Regions from separate parts of the Marinovum sp. PR37 genome, predicted to be linked through region 3. Evidence: riboswitches for the same ligand, from Rfam matches in the RefSeq annotation. Region 3 holds a riboswitch; each other region holds the start of a gene.
The links. A riboswitch is a leader RNA that binds a small molecule or an ion and turns the genes downstream of it on or off. The one in region 3 is predicted to bind cobalamin.

Region 1: linked by a shared signal. The riboswitch ahead of PVW49_RS05610 (TonB-dependent receptor plug domain-containing protein) and the one ahead of PVW49_RS04845 (DUF1636 family protein) in region 3 are both predicted to bind cobalamin.
Region 2: linked by a shared signal. The riboswitch ahead of PVW49_RS05640 (hypothetical protein) and the one ahead of PVW49_RS04845 (DUF1636 family protein) in region 3 are both predicted to bind cobalamin.
Region 4: linked by a shared signal. The riboswitch ahead of PVW49_RS23065 (ABC transporter substrate-binding protein) and the one ahead of PVW49_RS04845 (DUF1636 family protein) in region 3 are both predicted to bind cobalamin.

Annotation. Positions count from the first base shown of each region.
Region 1 covers NZ_JARAML010000004.1:226,616-231,503, forward strand. Annotated here, with positions in the region: gene PVW49_RS05590 (peptidoglycan D,D-transpeptidase FtsI family protein) at 1-131, opposite strand, end outside; gene ftsL (cell division protein FtsL) at 128-493, opposite strand; gene rsmH (16S rRNA (cytosine(1402)-N(4))-methyltransferase RsmH) at 493-1,485, opposite strand; gene mraZ (division/cell wall cluster transcriptional repressor MraZ) at 1,489-1,995, opposite strand; cobalamin riboswitch at 2,840-3,035, shown strand; gene PVW49_RS05610 (TonB-dependent receptor plug domain-containing protein) at 3,151-4,888, shown strand, end outside.
Region 2 covers NZ_JARAML010000004.1:234,102-238,989, reverse strand. Annotated here, with positions in the region: gene PVW49_RS05645 (ATP-dependent helicase) at 1-1,909, shown strand, start outside; cobalamin riboswitch at 2,072-2,260, shown strand; gene PVW49_RS05640 (hypothetical protein) at 2,410-2,691, shown strand; gene PVW49_RS05635 (DUF1127 domain-containing protein) at 3,236-3,448, opposite strand; gene PVW49_RS05630 (Mrp/NBP35 family ATP-binding protein) at 3,685-4,737, shown strand; gene PVW49_RS05625 (ABC transporter ATP-binding protein) at 4,771-4,888, opposite strand, start outside.
Region 3 covers NZ_JARAML010000004.1:56,980-61,867, reverse strand. Annotated here, with positions in the region: gene cobW (cobalamin biosynthesis protein CobW) at 1-858, opposite strand, end outside; gene PVW49_RS04845 (DUF1636 family protein) at 862-1,275, opposite strand; cobalamin riboswitch at 1,366-1,591, opposite strand; gene cobO (cob(I)yrinic acid a,c-diamide adenosyltransferase) at 1,628-2,239, shown strand; gene PVW49_RS04835 (cobyric acid synthase) at 2,256-3,701, shown strand; gene cobD (threonine-phosphate decarboxylase CobD) at 3,698-4,693, opposite strand; gene cbiB (adenosylcobinamide-phosphate synthase CbiB) at 4,693-4,888, opposite strand, start outside.
Region 4 covers NZ_JARAML010000047.1:8,150-13,037, reverse strand. Annotated here, with positions in the region: gene queC (7-cyano-7-deazaguanine synthase QueC) at 1-385, shown strand, start outside; gene queD (6-carboxytetrahydropterin synthase QueD) at 385-738, shown strand; gene queE (7-carboxy-7-deazaguanine synthase QueE) at 735-1,442, shown strand; gene queF (preQ(1) synthase) at 1,458-1,922, shown strand; cobalamin riboswitch at 2,105-2,319, shown strand; gene PVW49_RS23065 (ABC transporter substrate-binding protein) at 2,375-3,418, shown strand; gene PVW49_RS23060 (FecCD family ABC transporter permease) at 3,454-4,461, shown strand; gene PVW49_RS23055 (ABC transporter ATP-binding protein) at 4,458-4,888, shown strand, end outside.

The DNA.
Region 1 (4,888 bases), 170 kb from region 3:
CGCAACCGGAGCCGGTCGCGAATCTCTTCGTGGCGCAGCCGCAGGTTCTCGCGTTCGATGGCATCGGGGTTTTCGCCCTTTTGTCGGGCGTCGAGGATGCGCGCCAAGGGGCGCAGCGGTGTGCGGATCATGGCTCTTGCTCTTGCTCTGCGCCTTGCGAGGAGGTGACAACGGAATTGGTGATCGGCGCGAAATCGTCGAACACCGGCGCCGGAAAGGCCACCTGATCGACATTGCCGAAATGCCGCGGCCGCAGCGGCAGCAGGCCGAGGCGGTCAAAGTTCAGCTCGGCCAGATCGCGCAACCTGTCGGGCCGGTTGAGATAGGCCCATTCCGCACGCAACACCGAAAGTCGGACCCGGGCCGCACCGATCTCGCTCTGAAGCTTGGCCGTCTTTTCAATGGCTTCCTGCGTTTCGTAGTTCTCGTGGTAGGCCCAGAAGGCCAGCCCGATCACCGTCAGCGCTGTCATCACATACAGAACGGAGCGCATTACCTTGTCCTCTTGAGTTGCGGCATGGCGATGGATTTGGCGTCGATCTCCCCGGCCGGCACTTCGGTGCGCCGGGCCACCCGCAGCCGCGCCGAACGCGAGCGCGGGTTCTCGGCCAGTTCCTGCTTGTCGGGGCCGGCGGCCTTGCGGGTGACGATCTCGAACTGGGCCGGCACCGCCTCGACCTGCGGCGCGTATCGGTTGAAATTGCCAGAATGTCCGGCGCGGGCCTGAAGGAAGCGTTTGACCATCCGGTCCTCGATCGAATGAAAGGTCACCACCGCCAGCAGGCCGCCCGGCCGCAGCACCCGTTCTGCGGCCATCAGCCCTTCGAACAGCTCGGTATATTCGTCGTTCACCGCAATCCGCAGTGCCTGGAACGAGCGCGTTGCGGGATGGCTCTGCCCCGGCTTGGCGCGCGGCAGCGAACGTTCGATCACCCCGGCCAGTTGCAGCGTGGTTTCAAACGGCGCTTCGGTGCGGGCCTTGACGATGTTCCTGGCGATCCGGCGCGAGGCACGTTCCTCGCCGAAGACATAGAGGATCTCGGCCAAGTCCTGCTCGGTGGCGGAATTGACCAGATCGGCGGCGCTGGGGCCGTCCTGGCTCATCCGCATGTCGAGCGGGCCGTCCTTCATGAAGGAAAAGCCGCGTTCGGCCCGGTCAAGCTGCATCGAGGAGACCCCGAGATCGAGCACCACGCCGTCCACCTGATCGGCAACCTCGTCCATCTTGGAAAAGACCGTCTGTTCCGGGCGGATGCGGGCGCCGTAGCCGGCCATCCAGTCGGCCGCCAGCTCAAAGGCCAGCGGGTCGCGGTCGATCGCCACGACCTCATCAGCGCCGGCGTCAAGCAGGGCGCGGGTATACCCCCCGGCCCCGAAGGTGCCGTCGATCCAGGTGCCCGCCACCGGCGAGACCGCCGCGATCAGCGGTCGGATCAGAACGGGGATATGCGGGGCCGCGGGGGGTGTGACAGCAGCGGCGGCCATGGCTCAGGCTCCCTCTGCCGGTCCATCGAGGAAGGACAGCGGGTCAAAATCCTCGGGCAGCTCGTCGAGCCACTCTTCGGTCTTGGCCAGCTCTTCCTTCTCGTAGGTGTCCGGGTGCCAGATTTGAAAGGTGTCACCTGCGGCGATGAAAAAAGCCTCTTTTTCCAGTCCGATCTTGTCCCGCAGCTTGGCGGGCAGGACCAGGCGGCCGGTCTCGTCGACGTTGGTGGGATAGGATTGGCCGTGAAACAGCCGTTGCAGCATCTTGCGCTGCATCGACCCGCGCGGCATGGCATCGATCTTGGCGTCGACCTCGTCGATCGCCTCCATCGTGTAACATTCGAGGTAGTTGCGCCGGTGATCGCCGTAGACAATCACGAGCTCGGGGTTTTCGCCGGATTTCCAATTCGGATCAGCAGCTTCCAGCACACGGCGAAACAGGGCCGGGATCGACACCCTGCCCTTTGTATCCACCTTGTGGCGGCTTTCGCCTCTGAACCTGCGGCTCACTGTCCTGCCGTCCTTTGCCCGCGCCCCCGCGAAACCCCCCATGTCTTGGATGTAAAAACGGCGGATTGATCTGCTGCCACTGATCAACCCGCCGCCTGTCCCGCTCTTGCGGGATGTCCAGCTGCGCGCGCCACCTGGGGGGATGTCTGCTCGCCCGCGCGCCGGATCTCTGTTTCACGATGAAAGGCGGATGCCTGTATGAAACCTGTTTTTGCTTTTGTTCGGAGTTGGTTGCGGGGTCGTTTGCTGCCCCTATCTCCGTCCCTCATCGTGGTATAAGGGATGCCATGGGAAATTATGGAAATCAACAGGCAAAATTGGGAAAGACCCACATCATATTGTCCACACCCCCTGTGGAAAACAACATCTTGGGGTAAAATTGATACTGTTTTTGGAATTTATAGCGGAAGCGGCTTTTTGCTCATACCATATATAGTAATTGAGGCGCTGTGGCTTTTTTCCCACGAAATCCCGGAATTTTCGGGGCAGCGCCGTGATTTACCCGTTTCCCCAAATTCCGCCGCGCCTGCTTTTGCGGATTTTGGCAATTCCGGCGCTGTGACTCACACACGAATCACGGAATCGAGAGCCAATTCTTGATTCTGTCGCCGCACCGGATTGGGCCGGTGCCATGAATTCCCATCCATCCCACGATTTCCCGTATGTCCCTTGGTTTCCCGGCGCGGTCCTGATTTCCCGCCGGGGCCGCGCCCGCCCGCCAGGGCCATTCAGGCCCTCTGCGGCCATGGATTCCCAAAAAGGCGCCGGCGTGGCCGCCATGCCGCACCTGAAGCCGCGTGACGGGGCGTGCGAATTGCCGTCTTGCCAGGCTGAGCCGGCACAATTAGACGAAGCCTGTCTTGGTTCGGGCCTCGCAAGGGGTTCGTGAAAAGGGAACGCGGTGCAAAGCCGCGACTGCCCCCGCAACTGTGAGCGGCGAGCACCTTCGGAAACTGCCACTGTGGCCACCGGCCGCGGGAAGGCCCGGCGGATGCAACGACCCGCGAAGTCAGGAGACCTGCCAGGAGCTCACCCTATCCCGACGCGGGGCGCGTCACGGATAACGGCAACCCCGTCGCGGTGACTTCACTGAAACGGTGGGCGCTGTTCCCTCCGAAACGTCAATCGGCCCGACCGGCCTTCGAGGGATACAAAATGACCCGCTCCACCCTGATGACCAGCGCCGCGCTCTCCGCGCTCTGTGCCACCCCTGCTCTTGCCCAGGACGACGCCTATGATCTCGGCGTGCTGATCCTTTCGGCCGGGCTCGAGGCGGCACCCGCCGACGAGACCGGGGTTTCCGCCGCCGTGATCACCGAGGACGACCTGGAGGCCACCGGCGAGACCCGAGTGATCGATTTTCTCGCCCGCCAGCCCGGCGTGACGATCCGCGCCACCGGCCCGCTGGGCACCTCTGCCGGGGTCTCGATTCGCGGCGTCGGGCAGAACAACATCCAGGTACGCGTCGATGGTATCGACGTATCCGATCCGAGCGGCACCCAGGTGGCCTTTGATTTCGGCGGGCTGATGACGTCGGACATCTCGCGCATCGAGATCCTGCGCGGCGCGCAATCGGCGCTTTATGGCTCCGAGGCGCTTGGCGGGGTGATCAACATCACCACCAAAACCGCCGACAAGGACGGGTTCGGCGTGCAGATCGCCTCGGAATACGGCAGCTACGAAACCCTGCGCAGCGCCGTGACCCTGACCACGGCCGGCGATGGCTACGACAGCGCGCTGACCTTTTCTCACGCCCGCTCGGACGGATTTTCCGCCGCCGACGAAAACGACGGCAATGACGAGGAAGACGGCTTTTCGGCCACCCGGCTGAGCTTTGCCGGCTCTTACGAACTGGGCTCGCCCGATCTGGTGATGCATCTGTCGTTCTTCGACGAGCGCTCGGACTATGAATATGACGAGGCCTCGGGCGGCGTGGTATCTGACGGCAGCCCCGACGAGCTGACGGTCAAGAAACAGAACGGCGCCCGCATCGGCTTTGATTTCGTCACCGGCGCGGTGGATCATTCGGTCTCGGCCGCCTGGTTCCGCATCGACCGCACGCTGACAGGCACCTCGGCCAGCTTTGGCGGCATCTCCGACGACCGCTTCGACTATACCGGCACCCGGATGGAATACCGCTACCAGGGCGGCGTCGATCTTGGCGCCACCGCGCGGCTGGCCTTTGGCGCCGATCACACGATCGAGGAATTCGACACCGCCGTGGCGCTGGACCACACGATTTTCGGCCTCTTTGTCGACGGACAGAGCCAGGACACCACCGTCAACGGCACCTTTGCCGAACTGACCTGGGCACCGAACGAGATGTGGAACCTCTCGGCCGCGCTGCGCCATGACGTGCATTCCGAATTTGGCGGCCATACCACCGGCCGTCTCTCGGCCGTCTATCGCCCGATGGATGACCTGATCTTCCGCGCCAATGCCGCCACCGGCTTCCGCGCGCCTTCGGGCTACGAGCTTTACGACGGCTTTGCCGGCAACCCCGATCTCGATCCCGAAACCTCGAAGAGCTTTGATCTGGGCGTCGAGAAGCGCTACGGCGAGACCGCCTTTGTCCGCGCCACCGCCTTCCATGTCGAAGCCGAGGACATCATCGACTATTCTTTCACCACCTTCGGTTACGTGCAGGCCGAGGGCACTTCGACCCGGCAGGGGCTGGAGCTGGCCTTTGGCGGCGCGCTGCGCGAGGGGCTGCGGTTTGACGGCTCCTATACCTGGACCGACAGCTTTTCCGACGCCGATCTCGACAGTTCGAGCTGGTCGGCCTTTGTGCCCGGCCAACAGGCCTCGGCCTCCGTGACCGCGGATCTGGGGCAACGCGCCTCGCTCAATGTCACCGGGCTCTGGGCCGGCAACCGGGCCGACGATCTGGACG
Region 2 (4,888 bases), 180 kb from region 3:
GAAACAGCTGCTTTCGGCGGCACAGATCGATGACAAGCGCTGGCCCGCCCGGCAACTCAGCCACATCATCGACAATTGGAAGAACCGGGCCTGGACGCCCGACAAGGTGCCCGCCGCCGAGGCCGGAGCCTTCAACAATCGCGGGGTTGAACTTTATGCCCAGTATCAGGCCCGGCTGAAAGAGCTGAACGCCTGCGATTTCGGCGATCTGCTGTTGCATTGCGTGACGATCTTCCAGACGCAGGAGGACGTGCTGGCCCAGTATCAACGCTGGTTCCGCTATATTCTGGTGGACGAATACCAGGACACCAATGTTGCCCAGTATCTCTGGCTGCGGCTCCTGGCGGGCGGTCACAAGAACATCTGCTGCGTCGGCGACGACGATCAGTCGATCTACGGCTGGCGCGGCGCCGAGGTGGGCAATATCCTGCGCTTCGAAAAGGATTTTCCCGGCGCCAAGGTGGTCCGGCTGGAGCAGAACTACCGCTCCACCCCGCATATCCTGGCCGCCGCCGGCGGGGTGATCGCCGGCAACACGGGGCGTCTGGGCAAGGAGCTCTGGACCGATGCGCCCGACGGCGAAAAGGTGCGGCTGATCGGCCATTGGGACGGCGAGGAGGAAGCCCGCTGGATCGGCGACGAGATCGAAGCGATGCAGGGTGGCACCCGCGGCATGCGGGGATTTTCGCTGGATGACATGGCGATTCTGGTGCGCGCCTCGCACCAGATGCGCGCCTTCGAGGATCGCTTTCTGACCATCGGCCTGCCGTACCGGGTGATCGGCGGACCCCGGTTCTATGAGCGGATGGAGATCCGCGATGCCATGGCCTATTTCCGCGTCGTGGTCAGCCCCGAGGATGATCTGGCCTTCGAGCGCATCGTCAACACGCCCAAGCGCGGACTTGGCGACAAGGCGCAGCAGACCATCCAGCGTCTGGCGCGCGACACTGGCGTGCCGCTGGTCGAGGGCGCGCGGCTGGCGGTGGAGAGCGGGGCGATCAAGGGCAAGGGCGGCAATGAACTGGCCCGGCTGCTCGACGGGCTTGCGCGCTGGGGCCGGATGACCGGCGAGAAGGACGTCAGCCACGTCGAGCTTGCCCAGATCATCCTCGACGAAAGCGGTTACACCACCCATTGGCAGAACGACAAGACACCCGAGGCGCCGGGCCGGTTGGAAAACCTCAAGGAGCTGGTCAAGGCGCTGGAGGAGTTTGAGAACCTGCAAGGCTTTCTCGAACACGTCAGCCTGATCATGGACAACGAGAGCGAAGAGGCCGGCGCCAAGGTGTCGATCATGACGCTGCATGCCGCCAAGGGGTTGGAGTTTCCCGCGGTCTTCCTGCCGGGCTGGGAGGATGGGCTTTTTCCCTCGCAGCGCAGCATGGACGAGAGCGGCCTCAAGGGCCTGGAGGAGGAGCGACGGCTGGCCTATGTGGGGATCACCCGCGCCGAGGAGGTCTGCACCATCAGCTTTGCCGCCAACCGGCGGGTCTTTGGCCAATGGCAGTCGCAGCTGCCGTCGCGCTTTGTCGATGAGCTGCCGGAGGCGCATGTCGATGTGCTCACTCCACCGGGGCTTTATGGCGGCGGCATGGCCGGGCAGAGCTTTGGCTCGGGCATGGAAAGCCGGGTGGCCGAGGCAAATGTCTACAATTCGCCCGGCTGGAAACGGCTTCAGGAGCGGCAGAGCCAGCGCCCGATGGCGCAGCCCAAAGAGAGCCGCAACACGGTGATCGACGCGACGGCGATCTCGAGCTTCACCATGGGCGAGCGGGTGTTCCACCAGAAGTTCGGCTATGGCGCGGTGGTGGGCATCGAGGGCGACAAGATCGAGATCGATTTCGAGAAGGCCGGCGTCAAGAAGGTGGTCGCACGCTTCATCAACGCCGCCGATGACGTGCCGTTCTGAGCCCGGACTTCGCCGACAATGATCCCGTCCCGGGACGCGCCGCGGGAGCTCTGGCCGGCGGATGCCGCGCCTGCCAAGAGGCCCCGGGTCAGGCCCGGGGCCCTGGCGTGACGGAGAATGGCGCCTCCACCGACTTTACGCTGTCTTGCGGCTCCGAATCCCCGTAGTCTGATCCGGCAAGGTGCCTGCGGTTCTGCCGCGGGAGAATTGGGAAGCCGGTGAAAGACCGGCGCTGCCCCCGCAACGGTATGGCCGGGGGATGTGGTCAGTACCACTGGGCGTCACGCCCGGGAAGGGGCCGCATCCGCAATCCCGCCGAGCCCGGAAACCAGCCTTCGCAGTGACGTCAAACCGCGGGTGGCGGGCAGGGCGCGGGGTCGGGCGCATTGCCTTGCCGCCGTTTCCTCTCTGCCTGCCCGTTCTGCATCAAGGCCACGGGGCGTGGCGGAAAGGATCGAGATGACCAGACCTCTCACCGCAGCAAACGGGAGGGCCGCAGCATGATGCTGGCCCGTATTCTTGCCGATCTGCGCCATGCCGAGACGGGGACCGCGCCCGAGGCCGCGGCGCGCGCCGGTTTTGTCCGCTGGGTGCTGTCGCTGCCACCCGGGGTGCCGGTTTCGGCCGCGGCGGCGGCCGCGGCCGTGCGGGTCCGGCCGCAGGCCGGGCAGGGTCGGGCGGTGGCGCTGTTTCTGAAGTGTCTGGACGAGGCTTGTGTCACGGCGAATATCGCGCCGGAGCGGCGCGGTGGCGCCCGGGCGCGGCGACGGGGGCGCGCGTGACTTCGGACCCCGGAAAGGAACCCCGAAAATAAGAACGGCGGCACGGGAGGTGTGCCGCCGTCTTATTTTGACCGACGCTCCTGAATGGGAGGAGACGAAGCGTCAGTGCCGGTCGGACCTCAGGCCATTTGGGAGGAGGAGCCTTCGGTCCGGGTATTCCCGACCGCAAAGGGAGGAGAGCGGCGGGAAATTCTATGTCTTTGCCGGCGTCACGCATCCGGCGTGGCGGCGGGCCGGAGCCCTGAAACTGTCATGCCCCCGGGGGGAAGAACGGCGGCACGGGAGGTGTGCCGCCGTCTTTTCAACACCAGCGCTCCTGAATGGGAGGAGACGAAGCGCCGGCTGGAGCGGACCGCGGGCCTATTGGGAGGAGGGGCCTTTGGTCCTGGTATTCCCGACCGCTATTGGGAGGAGGGCGGCAGGGAATTCTGTCTGGGCCGCTTGCCGGCCCGGTGTAAAAGGCGGCGACATCAGGGAGGAGGAGAGATGTCGCCGCTGAGACACAGAAGACTCAGGGAGGAGGAGAGAGCCTTCTGATCCGGTATCAGTTATAGGCTGCGTGATAGGCCACGCGGCGGATTTCGCTGCGGCTCAGGCCGAGATCGGCGAGCTCGCGGTTCGACAGGCCTTGCAACTCGTTCATGGTTTCCCGATACACGCGGTACTGTGCATAACGTGCGGTGAGGGACTTGAGCGCAGCCTGGAAGCGTTTGTTCAGTCCGGCCTGAACGGGGGTGTTCGTGGTGATGTCTGCCATGGCGTTTCGCCTTTGTTGTCGTCAGTGTCTGTTCGTTTCGTTGACATCAATGTAGTCGAATGCTGCGTGCGCACAATCCCAAGTGCGATCAATGCTGCTATGCAGCAATTGCATGTGTAAGCGCTTAGACGCGAGTAGACCTTAAGACTAAAGTCGTAATTTACTCGCATAGGTTGAATATCGCGGTTTTGTGAGGTGATACGCGGCACCGCGACCCAGATTGGGGCAGGAAAATCATGGAAGAGATCATCCGAAAAGAGCTGGCTAGGTTCGAGATTCCCGGTGGCGGAGACCTGATCTCGCGCGATTTGATTCGAGCGCTGAATATCGAGGACGGTGTGGTGCGCTATGTGATCGAGGCGCCCTCGCCCGAGATGGCCCGCCAGATGGAGCCGCTGCGCGCCGCGACCGAACGGGCCGTGGCTTCGATCTCCGGCGTGCGCGAGGTGCATGCGGTGCTGACCGCGCATGAGGCCAAGGCCCCGCCGAGCCTCAAGGTCGGCGGCCATCCCAAGCCCCAGGCCGGCCCGATGAAACCCGCGGGCGTCAAGCGCATCATCGCCATCGCCTCGGGCAAGGGCGGGGTGGGCAAATCCACCGTTTCGTCGAATCTCGCCGTGGCGCTGGCCCGCGCCGGCAAGAAGGTGGGCCTGCTCGACGCCGATATCTACGGCCCATCACAGCCGCGCATGATGGGCGTGTCGCAACGCCCCGCCAGCCCCGACGGCAAGATCATCGAACCGTTGGTGGCGCATGGCGTGACCATGATGTCGATCGGGTTGATGCTCGATCCGGCCAAGGCGGTGGTCTGGCGCGGTCCGATGCTGATGGGGGCGTTGCAGCAGATGCTGGGGCAGGTTGCTTGGGGCGAGCTTGACGTGCTGCTTGTCGATCTGCCGCCGGGCACCGGTGACGTGCAGCTGACGCTGTGCCAACGCTCCGAGCTGTCGGGGGCCATCGTCGTCTCGACGCCGCAGGACGTGGCGCTGCTGGATGCGCGCAAGGCGGTGGACATGTTCCATACCCTGAAGACCCCGATCCTGGGAATGATCGAGAACATGTCGCTGTTCCATTGCCCGAGTTGCGGCTTCGAGGCGCATATCTTTGGCCATGGCGGCGCGGCGCAGGAGGCCAGCGACATGGGCGTGCCGCTGCTGGCGCAGCTTCCGATCGATCTCGACACGCGGCTGGCCGGTGACAGCGGAACGCCGGTGGCGGCGGGAACCGGGCCGATGGCCGAGGCCTATGCGCAGCTGGCCCAAGGCATGATTCGCGGCGGGCTGGTCTGAAGGGCGCGTGCCGATAGGAGAGGCCGGCAACCTCTAGCGGAGGCTTTCCAGCGGCTGAAAGATCGGTCCATCGGCGCTGCGGCTGTAAAAGGCGCGCAGGGCAAAGACCTCTTCCAGCCGCTCCGGCGTCAGCACCGCGCCGGGGGCGCCG
Region 3 (4,888 bases):
CTTGACCCGCAGGATGTTGTGGCTCTTGGCCAGGCGCTCGATCGCGGCAACCAGATCGGCGGCATCGGCCAGCTCGGGGAGGTCGACGACGATGCTTTCGAAATCCTCGTGATCGTGGTCATGCGGGGTGTCGTGGTGGCTGGGCCGTGCGTCGAGATCGCTCTCGGCGGCGGCGCCGAGGCCGAGGATGATGCGGGGATCGACCGCGCCTTCGGCGACCTCGACCACCGGCAGCACCCGCGGCGCCTCGGCGGCGATCAGATCCCTGGCCCGGGCGACGCCCTCCGGCCCGGCAAGGTCGGGCTTGGTCAGCAGCACGATGTCGGCGCAGGCGATCTGGTCTTCGAAGACCTCCGACAGCGGCGTTTCGTGGTCGAGGCTGTCGTCGGCCAGCCGCTGCGCATCCACCGCCGCGACGTCGGGGGCAAAGCGGCCCGCCGCCACCGCCTCGGCATCGGCCAGGGCGATCACCCCGTCGACCGTGACGCGGGCGCGGATCGCCGGCCATTCGAAGGCCTTGAGCAGCGGCTTGGGCAGGGCGAGCCCCGAGGTCTCGATCAGGATGTGATCGGGGCGCGGGTCGAGCGCCATCAGCGCCTCGATGGTGGGGATGAAATCATCCGCCACGGTGCAGCAGATGCAGCCATTGGCCAGTTCGACGATGTTCTCGGCCGGGCAGTCGGGAATGGCGCAGTCCCGCAGGATCTCGCCATCGACGCCGACATCGCCGAATTCGTTGACCACCACCGCCAGCCGACGGCCGCCGGGGTTCTTCATCAGATGGGTGATCAGCGTCGTCTTGCCGGCGCCGAGAAAGCCGGTGACGATGGTGACGGGGAGTTTGGCGAGATCGCTCATGGGTCAGGCGTCCTTGGGTGTGGCAATGATCGGGGGAATGCGGGTCAGGCAGTTGCGCTTGAAATGCTCGGGCCGTTCGCGCCAGGGGATCACCCCGTCGGCGGCCGCGTGATACTGTGCCGCCCCGGCCAGCAGCATTTCGGCGCCGTCAGTCTCGTCGACGTTGGAAAAGACATAGGTCCATTTCCCGGCGCCGCCGCGCAGGGCGACGGTGCAGGCGTTGGAACAGTTTTGCAGGCATTCCACCGGTGTCACCCGCAGCCCTTCGGGCGCACCGGTGGCGGTGATCCGGTCAAAGAGCACCTGGCCGGGGCGGCGGTCATCCTCGGGCGCGGCGCCCTTGCGGCGGCAGGTCACGCAGACCAGCAGCTCGGTTGTGGTGGCGGTGGTGTCCTGCTCGTGCGCAGAGTCTTTCATTCTCGCGTGCCCCATCGGCTTGGCAGACAGGGGTATCGGCGGAATGGTGGCCGGCAACGGACACACTCCGACACCGGCACACCCCGTCCGGTCTCATCAGTCGGGCTGGCAGGTCTCCCGGCTCACGGAATTCTGGGCCCGGGGCCCGGCGGTCGCTCTGCCTTCCCGGCCTGTCAGGCCAGTGGCTTCGAGCGCCCTTTTCCGTTCACGGTCGCGGGGGCGGCTGCGTTTGGCCCGGGCGTCCCGTCACGGGGCACCAGGGTTACACATTCCCTTTTCACCTGTTTACACAGGCACCAGCGTCAGGGCACATGGGACGAATTCCGTATACGAGTCAAGTCCGGAGATGGGGATGATCGAAGAGAAAAACGCGCGCCACGCCGAGAAGATGAAGAAGATCAAGGCCGCGCGCGATCGCATGATGGCGACCAAGACCGACGAGAAGGGCCTGATCCTCGTGCATACCGGCACCGGCAAGGGCAAGTCGTCCTCGGGGTTCGGGATGATCCTGCGCTGTATCGCCCATGGCATGCCCTGCGCGGTGGTGCAGTTCATCAAGGGCAATTGGATCACCGGCGAGGCCGAAATGATCCGCAACCGCTTTGCCGAGGAATGCCGGTTCTTCGTTTCCGGAGAAGGCTTTACCTGGGAAACCCAGGACCGCGCCCGCGACATCGCCGCGGCGCAGGCCGGCTGGGAGATCGCCAAGAGCCAGATCCTCGACCCCGAGATCCGGTTCGTGCTGCTCGACGAGATCAACATCGCGCTGCGCAACGATTATCTCGACATCGACGACGTGGTCGCGTTCCTGCAAACCCGCAAGCCGGAGATGACCCATGTCTGCCTGACCGGGCGCAATGCCAAGCCCGAGCTGATCGTGGCGGCGGATCTGGTGACCGAGATGACGCTTGTCAAACATCCGTTCCGCGATGGCATCAAGGCCCAGAAGGGCGTGGAATTCTGAGCCGGGGAGCCGTCGCATGCCGGCGCTGATGATCCAGGGCACCGGCTCCAATGTCGGCAAGTCGATGCTGGTGGCCGGGCTCTGCCGCGCCGCCCGTCGGCGCGGGCTGAGCGTGGCGCCGTTCAAGTCGCAGAACATGTCGAACAATGCCGCCGTGACCCCCGAGGGCGGCGAGATCGGCCGGGCGCAGGCGCTTCAGGCGCTGGCCTGCGGCCTGGCGCCACATGTCGACATGAACCCGGTGCTGCTCAAGCCCGAGACCGATATCGGCGCCCAGGTAGTGGTGCAGGGCAAGCGTCTGACCACCGCGCGGGCGCGCGACTACGGCCAGATGAAACCACGGCTGATGGCGGCGGTGCTCGAGAGTTTCGAACGCCTGAAGGCGGCGCATGATCTGGTGATCGTCGAGGGCGCGGGCAGCCCGGCCGAGGTCAACCTGCGGCGCGGCGACATCGCCAACATGGGCTTTGCCGAGGCGGCGGAGGTGCCGGTGGTGCTCTGTGGCGACATCGACCGGGGCGGGGTGATCGCGCAGATCGTCGGCACCCAAGCGGTGCTGCCCGAGGGTGACCGCGCCCGCATCGCCGGGTTTCTGATCAACAAGTTCCGCGGCGATCCGACACTGTTCGATGACGGGTACCGGATGATCGAGGCGCAGACCGGCTGGCGCGGCTTTGGCGTCGCGCCCTGGTTTCCCGAGGCCTGGCGGCTGCCGGCCGAGGATGCGCTCGACATTGCGCCGCCGCGCGGCCGCGACGGGCTGCATGTGGTCTGTCTCCAGTTCTCGCGGATCGCCAATTTCGACGATCTCGATCCGCTGGTGCAGGAACCGGGGGCGCGGGTCACCATGCTGCCGCCGGGCCGGGCCATTCCGGGCGATGCGGACCTGGTCATCCTGCCGGGGTCGAAATCGACCCGTGCCGATCTCGATTTCCTGCGCCGGCAGGGCTGGGATATCGACTTAGCGGCGCATCGCCGGCGCGGTGGCCGCATCCTCGGCATCTGCGGCGGCTATCAGATGCTGGGCCAGGTTGTGGCCGATCCAGAGGGCATCGAAGGGCCGCCGGGCGAGACCCCGGGGCTGGGGCTTCTGGACATCACCACGGTGATGGGCGGCGACAAGAGCCTGCGGCTGGTGCAGGCGTGCCATGCCACGTTGAAACAGGCGTTTCGCGGCTACGAGATCCACATCGGCCGTTCCGACGGCCCGGACCGACGGCGCCCATTTGCCGAGATCGCGGGCCAGCCCGAAGGCGCCTGTTCGGCCGATGGTCTGGTCAGCGGCAGCTATCTGCACGGCATGTTCGCCGATGATGGATTCCGCCGGGCCTGGCTGACGCAGCTTGGCGCGCGGGCCTCGGATCTCGGCTATGATGACGGTGTCGAGGCGACGCTGGATGCGCTGGCGGACCATCTCGAGACGCATCTCGACGTGGCGGGCCTGTTGGGGCTGGCGCGTTAGGCGGTGACGGTGGCGAAGGCCCGTTCGAGCTGCGGCCAGCGGTCGGCCGGTGGCAGCCCGAGGCGGATCCACTGCTGTGAATAGGGAAACACCCGCGACCAGACGTGATGCGCCGCCAGCCGGTCCTGCGCCGCCTGCGCATCCGGCGCGGCATAGGTGCGAAACAGCGGCGTGCCACCGACCAGCGGCCAGCCCGCGGCGGCGGCCAGCCGGTCGAGCCGCGCCGCGTCCTGCGCCAGCCGGTGACAGGTCGCCTGCTGCCAGCCGGTGTCGGTCAGGGCGGCGCTGGCGATCTCGATCGCGGGTCCCGAGACCGGCCAGGGCCCGGCCAGCTCGGCCAGCCGGGTGGCCAGAGGCCCCTGCGCCAGGGCAAAGCCCAGCCGCAGGCCGGCCAGCCCGTAGAACTTGCCGAATGACCGCAGCACCACGACATTGGCCAGCGCCGCGCCAAGTCGCGGCGCGACCGAGAACGCCGGCTCGGGATCGGCAAAGCTTTCGTCGACGATCAGCAGCCCGACGGTATCCGCCAGCTGTTCCAGCCGCTCCGGCGACAGGCGGCCGCCGTCGGGGTTGTTGGGGTTGACCACCACCGCCAGATCGGCGCCCTCGGCCGCCTGGGCCGTGGCCACTGGCGTTACCTGCCAGCCGGCGCTGCGCAGCGCGGCGGCATGTTCGTTGTAGGTCGGCGACAGCACGGCGGCGCGGCCCGGCGGCCGCAGCCAGGGCACAAGCTGAATGGCGCCCTGGGCGCCATGGGTGGGCAGGATCCGGGCCGGCGTGGCATAGGCCTGGCGGGCGGCGGCGATCAGCCCGTCCATCGCGCGCTTGCGCGGCAGGGCGGCCCAGGCCTCGGGCGAGATCGCCGGCACCGGAAAGGGCGCCGGGTTGATGCCGGTCGACAGGTCGAGCCAAGCCGGGGCGGCGCCGCCAAAGCGGGCCAGCGCGGCCTCGAGATTGCCGCCGTGATCTCTGGGTGGGGGTGCATCGGTCATCACAGCCACCCCAACAATATCGCCGCGCAGAGCGCAAGGGCCAGCAGCGCCATGCTGCGCCGGTAGAGCGCCAGCGCCCGCCAGAGATCCTCCGGCCCCGGGTCGGGTGCGCCGGCGTTGAGCCAGGGTTCCTCGGCGATCCGGTCGCCGTAGATCCGCGGCCCCGACAGCCGGACCCCGAGCGCCGCCGCCATC
Region 4 (4,888 bases), on a different contig from region 3:
CGGAGTCGCCGCCGCCAACGGCGATGAGGCAGTCGCGACTGCGGTGCATGGCGGCGATCACTTCATATATCCCGATTGCCGACCTGGTTTCGCCCGCGCCTTCGACGCCATGCAGCAGGCTGCGCTCGACGGCTATGCCGAGGTGCACCTCCACACGCCCTTCGTCGAACGCAGCAAGGCCGACATCGTGCGCGAGGGCGCCCGCCACGGCACGCCCTTCGCCGAGACCTGGTCGTGTTACAAGGGCGGCGCGCTGCATTGCGGCCGCTGCGGCACCTGCGTCGAGCGCCGCGAGGCGTTTCACATCGCCGGTGTTCCGGACCCTACCGCCTATGCCGATCCCGAGTATTGGGCGACAGCAATTGCCGAGCGGGAGGCCACCTGATGTTCCGCATCCGCAAGGAATTCCACTTCTCCGCCTCGCACCAGCTTTCGCATCTGCCGCCCGACCACCAATGCGCGCGGCTGCACGGGCACAACTATGTCGTCGTGGTGGAACTGGCCGCCGAAACGCTGAATGACGACGGTTTCGTGCGCGACTACCACGATCTGAAACCGCTCAAGAGCTATATCGACGATCAATTCGACCATCGCCATCTGAATGACATTTTCGATGTGCCCTCCACCGCCGAGCACATGGCCCGCCATTTTTACGACTGGTGTGCCGCGCGTTGGCCCGAGACCAGCGCCGTGATGATCAGCGAGACGCCGAAAACCTGGGCAGAGTACCGGCCATGACCCTGCGCATCGCCGAGATATTCGGGCCGACGATCCAGGGCGAGGGCGCATTGATCGGTGAGCCCACGGTTTTTATCCGCGCCGGTGGCTGCGACTACAGGTGCAGCTGGTGCGACAGCCTGCATGCCGTTGAAAGCCGGTATCGCCATACTTGGGCGCCGTTGAGCGACGTGGAAATCTGGGATGAGGTGCTGCGTCTTTCGAACGGTCAGCCGTTGACGGTCTCGATCAGCGGCGGCAATCCCGCGATCCAGGATTTCGCTCCGGTGATCGCGCGGGGACGTGCGGCGGGGTATCGCTTCGCCTGCGAGACACAAGGTTCCTTGGCCAGAGATTGGTTTGCGGAGCTCGACACGCTGGTTTTGTCGCCGAAACCCCCCTCGAGCGGCGAAACGGTGGACTGGGATGCCTTCGATGGCTGTGTCTCCGCCGGCAAGCCGGCGCGGCAGTCGGTGATGAAGATCGTCGTCTTCGACGAGACCGATTACCAATGGGCCAAAGCCGCCCATGCCCGCCACCCGGACCTGCCGCTCTACCTCCAGCCGGGCAACGCCGAGGTCGACCCCGACACGCCGGTCGATCTGCGGGCCCTGTCTGCCCGGCTGGAATGGCTGACCGACAGCGCGATGGCCGACGGCTGGTTCGCCCCCCGCATCCTGCCGCAGCTTCATGTCCTGATCTGGGGCAACAAGCGCGGCGTCTGACCTTAAGGAGCCCCCATGTCCGAAAATATCTACAGCGATCTCAAGCAGCTTGGCGGCGAAACCCGCATTCCCGCCAGCCCGGAAGAGGCTGAACTGGAGCGTGTGCCCAACCCACAGGCCGACCTGGCCTATAATGTGCGCTTCACAGCGCCGGAATTCACCTCGCTCTGCCCGATGACCGGACAGCCGGATTTTGCCCACCTGGTGATCGACTACGTACCCGGCGCCTGGCTGGTGGAATCGAAATCGCTGAAACTGTTCCTGACCTCCTTTCGAAATCATGGTGCGTTTCACGAGGATTGCACGATCTCTATCGCACGCCGCCTGGTCGATTTCCTCGAACCGCAATGGCTGCGGATCGGCGGCTACTGGTATCCGCGCGGCGGCATTCCGATCGACGTGTTCTGGCAGACCGCCCCGCGTCCCGAGGGCCTCTGGCTGCCCGATCAAGGCGTGCCGCCCTATCGCGGCCGGGGTTGAAAAGCAGAGCAAGCGTTTCGGGACTGCCAGGTTGGCAGCCGCTACTCCCCGACAATTGTCAAATGGGGGAGTAGCACGCAAAAAGGCATTCAAAAACTGTGATTTAAAATGGCGCGCCTTTGCAGGCAGGTGATTGAATTCGCCACCGGAATAATCCGGCTTGACAAACCAGGTTGTGAAGAAGAACTTCCGGCGCGAACGGTTCCCAATCGGGATGAAAAGGGAACCCGGTGCCAAGCCTTCTGGCTTGAACTCCGGGACTGCCCCCGCAACTGTAGGCGGCCGTTTCGACCCATTCGCCCGTCGGGCGATGCCACTGTGTCACAGAACAGGCACGGGAAGGCGGGTTGGAACGATGGCCGCGAGTCAGGAGACCTGCCGTTCCGGCCTGCGATGGAGCAGAGCCGAAATTTCAATGCGCACCGGACGGGGTGTCCGGAAAAGGAGCGTCAATGATCCAAATAGCTCGCGGCCGCGGTCGTATCCTCTGTGTGCTTGCAACTGCCATTCTCGCATCAACTGCCTTGCGGGTTCAGGCCCAGGCAACCACCTATCCTCTTGAAATCCGCAACTGCCAGAGGGACTTGATCCTGGATGCAGTTCCGGAGCGCGTGGTGGCGATCGGACAGGGCACAACCGAAATCCTGCTCTCGCTCGGCCTGGCCGACAAGATCGTCGGTAGCGCAATCTGGCTGGCGCCTTTGCCAGAGGAATTGGCCGAGCAGGGCCAAGCCTTGCCGCGGCTGGCGGATAACTCGCCCAGTTTCGAAGCGGTGCTGGACACCCGCCCCGATTTCGTCGCGAGTCAGTGGATCAACGACATCGCTCCCGAACAGGCGCGGGTCGGCACCTTTTCCCAGTTCGGAGATTTCGGCATTGCCACCTATGTGTCGCCGGCCGAATGCGCCAAAAGCGATTTCAGCACCGGCAGCGGTGACGGAGCCCGGTCTCAGGCCTGGTCCATGGACCTACTATCCCGCGAGATTGCTGAGCTTGCCGGCATTTTCGATGTGTCGGGCGCCGGTGCGGCTCTGATCGAACGCAACGCGGCGCGGATCGAAACCGCAAAGGCACATGTACGCGGGCTGCAAGCACGCGACGTTTCGGTTCTCTTCTGGTTTTCCTCACCGCAGACCGAGGGAGAAGCCTATGTGGCCGGCCGTTACGGGGCCCCGGCTTGGATCTCGGATGTCGTCGGGGTTCGCAATGTCATCACCTCGGAAGAAGAATGGCCGCTGGTGGGATGGGAAACAATTTCGGGCCTCGACCCGGATGTAATCGTGCTGGGAAAGATGGATCGGCGCCGTCTGCCGGCCGATGACGTCGCCGCCAAGCGCGCGTTCCTGCAAAGCGATCCTGTGGCCAGTCAGCTGAGCGCAGTGCGCAATGGCCGGTTGATTGAAATGGACGCTCAGTCGATGAACCCGACTCTGCGAGCGGTAGATGGGGTCGAAACGCTTGCCGCCGGCCTACGAGCCTTCGGCCAAGCACGGTGATCGCCGAGGCGCGCCCCGCGCCCAGGTCGCGCAGGATGGCCCTTGGGCCGTTTCTGCTGCTCTCGGCCGTGGCTCTGGTCCTTGCTACGGCGGGGGCCATTTTGCTGGGCGAGATTGCGGTAACGCCCCGTGACGTGACCCGAACGCTGGCCAACCGTATTCTGGGCTTGGATCTGGAAGTCGATCCGATCCGGGAAGGCATCATCTGGCACTATCGTCTCAGCCGTGCCGCCGTTGCGATCTGTGTCGGCGCGGCTCTGGCGGTCTGTGGCACCGTTCTTCAGGCTCTATTGCGCAATCCGCTGGCCGAACCATATTTGCTTGGTATTTCGGCAGGGGCATCGACCGGCGCGGTCACGGTGATTGTTCTGGCGCTCGGCGCGGGGGCGCTGTCCGTCTCCGCAGGTGCCTTTGTGGGCGCGACGGTGGCCATTCTCTTCGTCGCAATCCTGGTGCGTGAAACCGGTGGCGGGACCGAGCGCATTATACTCGCGGGTATTGCGGGTTCGCAGCTCTTCAATGCGGTAACTTCCTTCATCGTCACGTCTTCGGCCAATGCCGAACAGACGCAAGGGATCCTGTTCTGGCTTTTGGGAAGCCTTGGCAGCATCCGTTGGCCGGATGCCTGGCTTTCCTTCCCGATCGTGGTCATTGGCTTGGCCATCTGTCTCTACCGTGCCAGGGCGCTTGATGCCTTCGCCTTCGGCGAGGACGCCGCTGCTTCGCTGGGCGTGGATGTCGCGCGCGTTCGCCTTGAACTCTTTGCGGTCACCGCATTTCTGACCGCGACGGTGGTCAGCATGGTGGGTGCTGTCGGCTTCGTCGGGCTGGTCATTCCCCATGCGACTCGTTTTCTGGTCGGCCCTGCACATGGCCGCCTGATACTGGCTTCAGCCTTGGCTGGAGGAGTCTTCATGGTCGCAGCGGACGTGTTGTCTCGCATCGTTTTGCCGGGACAGGTGCTGCCCATTGGTGTCATCACTGCGCTGTTCGGTGCTCCGGCCTTTGCTGCTATCCTTTGGCAGTCTCGGAGGGGGAGATGACGCTCAGGGCGGAAGATGTGTCTTGGGCGGCCGGAGGCGCCCCGATTGTGCGTGGGGTTACATTGCGACTGCCGGAACAAGGTGTTCTCGGACTTGTCGGGCCGAACGGATCGGGTAAATCCAGTCTTCTGCGGCTACTCGCAGGATTGCGTCGAGGGACGGGAGGCGCGATCTATTTGGAGGATCGCCCCATCGAGAGCCTCCGTCGCAAAGAGATTGCCCGCCGCCTTGCCCATGTCGAGCAGCAGTCGGACATTGACATCTCCTTGACTGCGCGCGAGGTGGTCGCGCTCGGGCGCCTTCCCTTGCGAGGCGCCTGGAACGGCTGGTCAACTCGTGACGAAGATGCCGTGGCCTCGGCGTTGCAGCGCACGGACATGATCGACCGTGCCGCCCAGCCATGGTCCACGCTGTCCGGCGGCGAGCG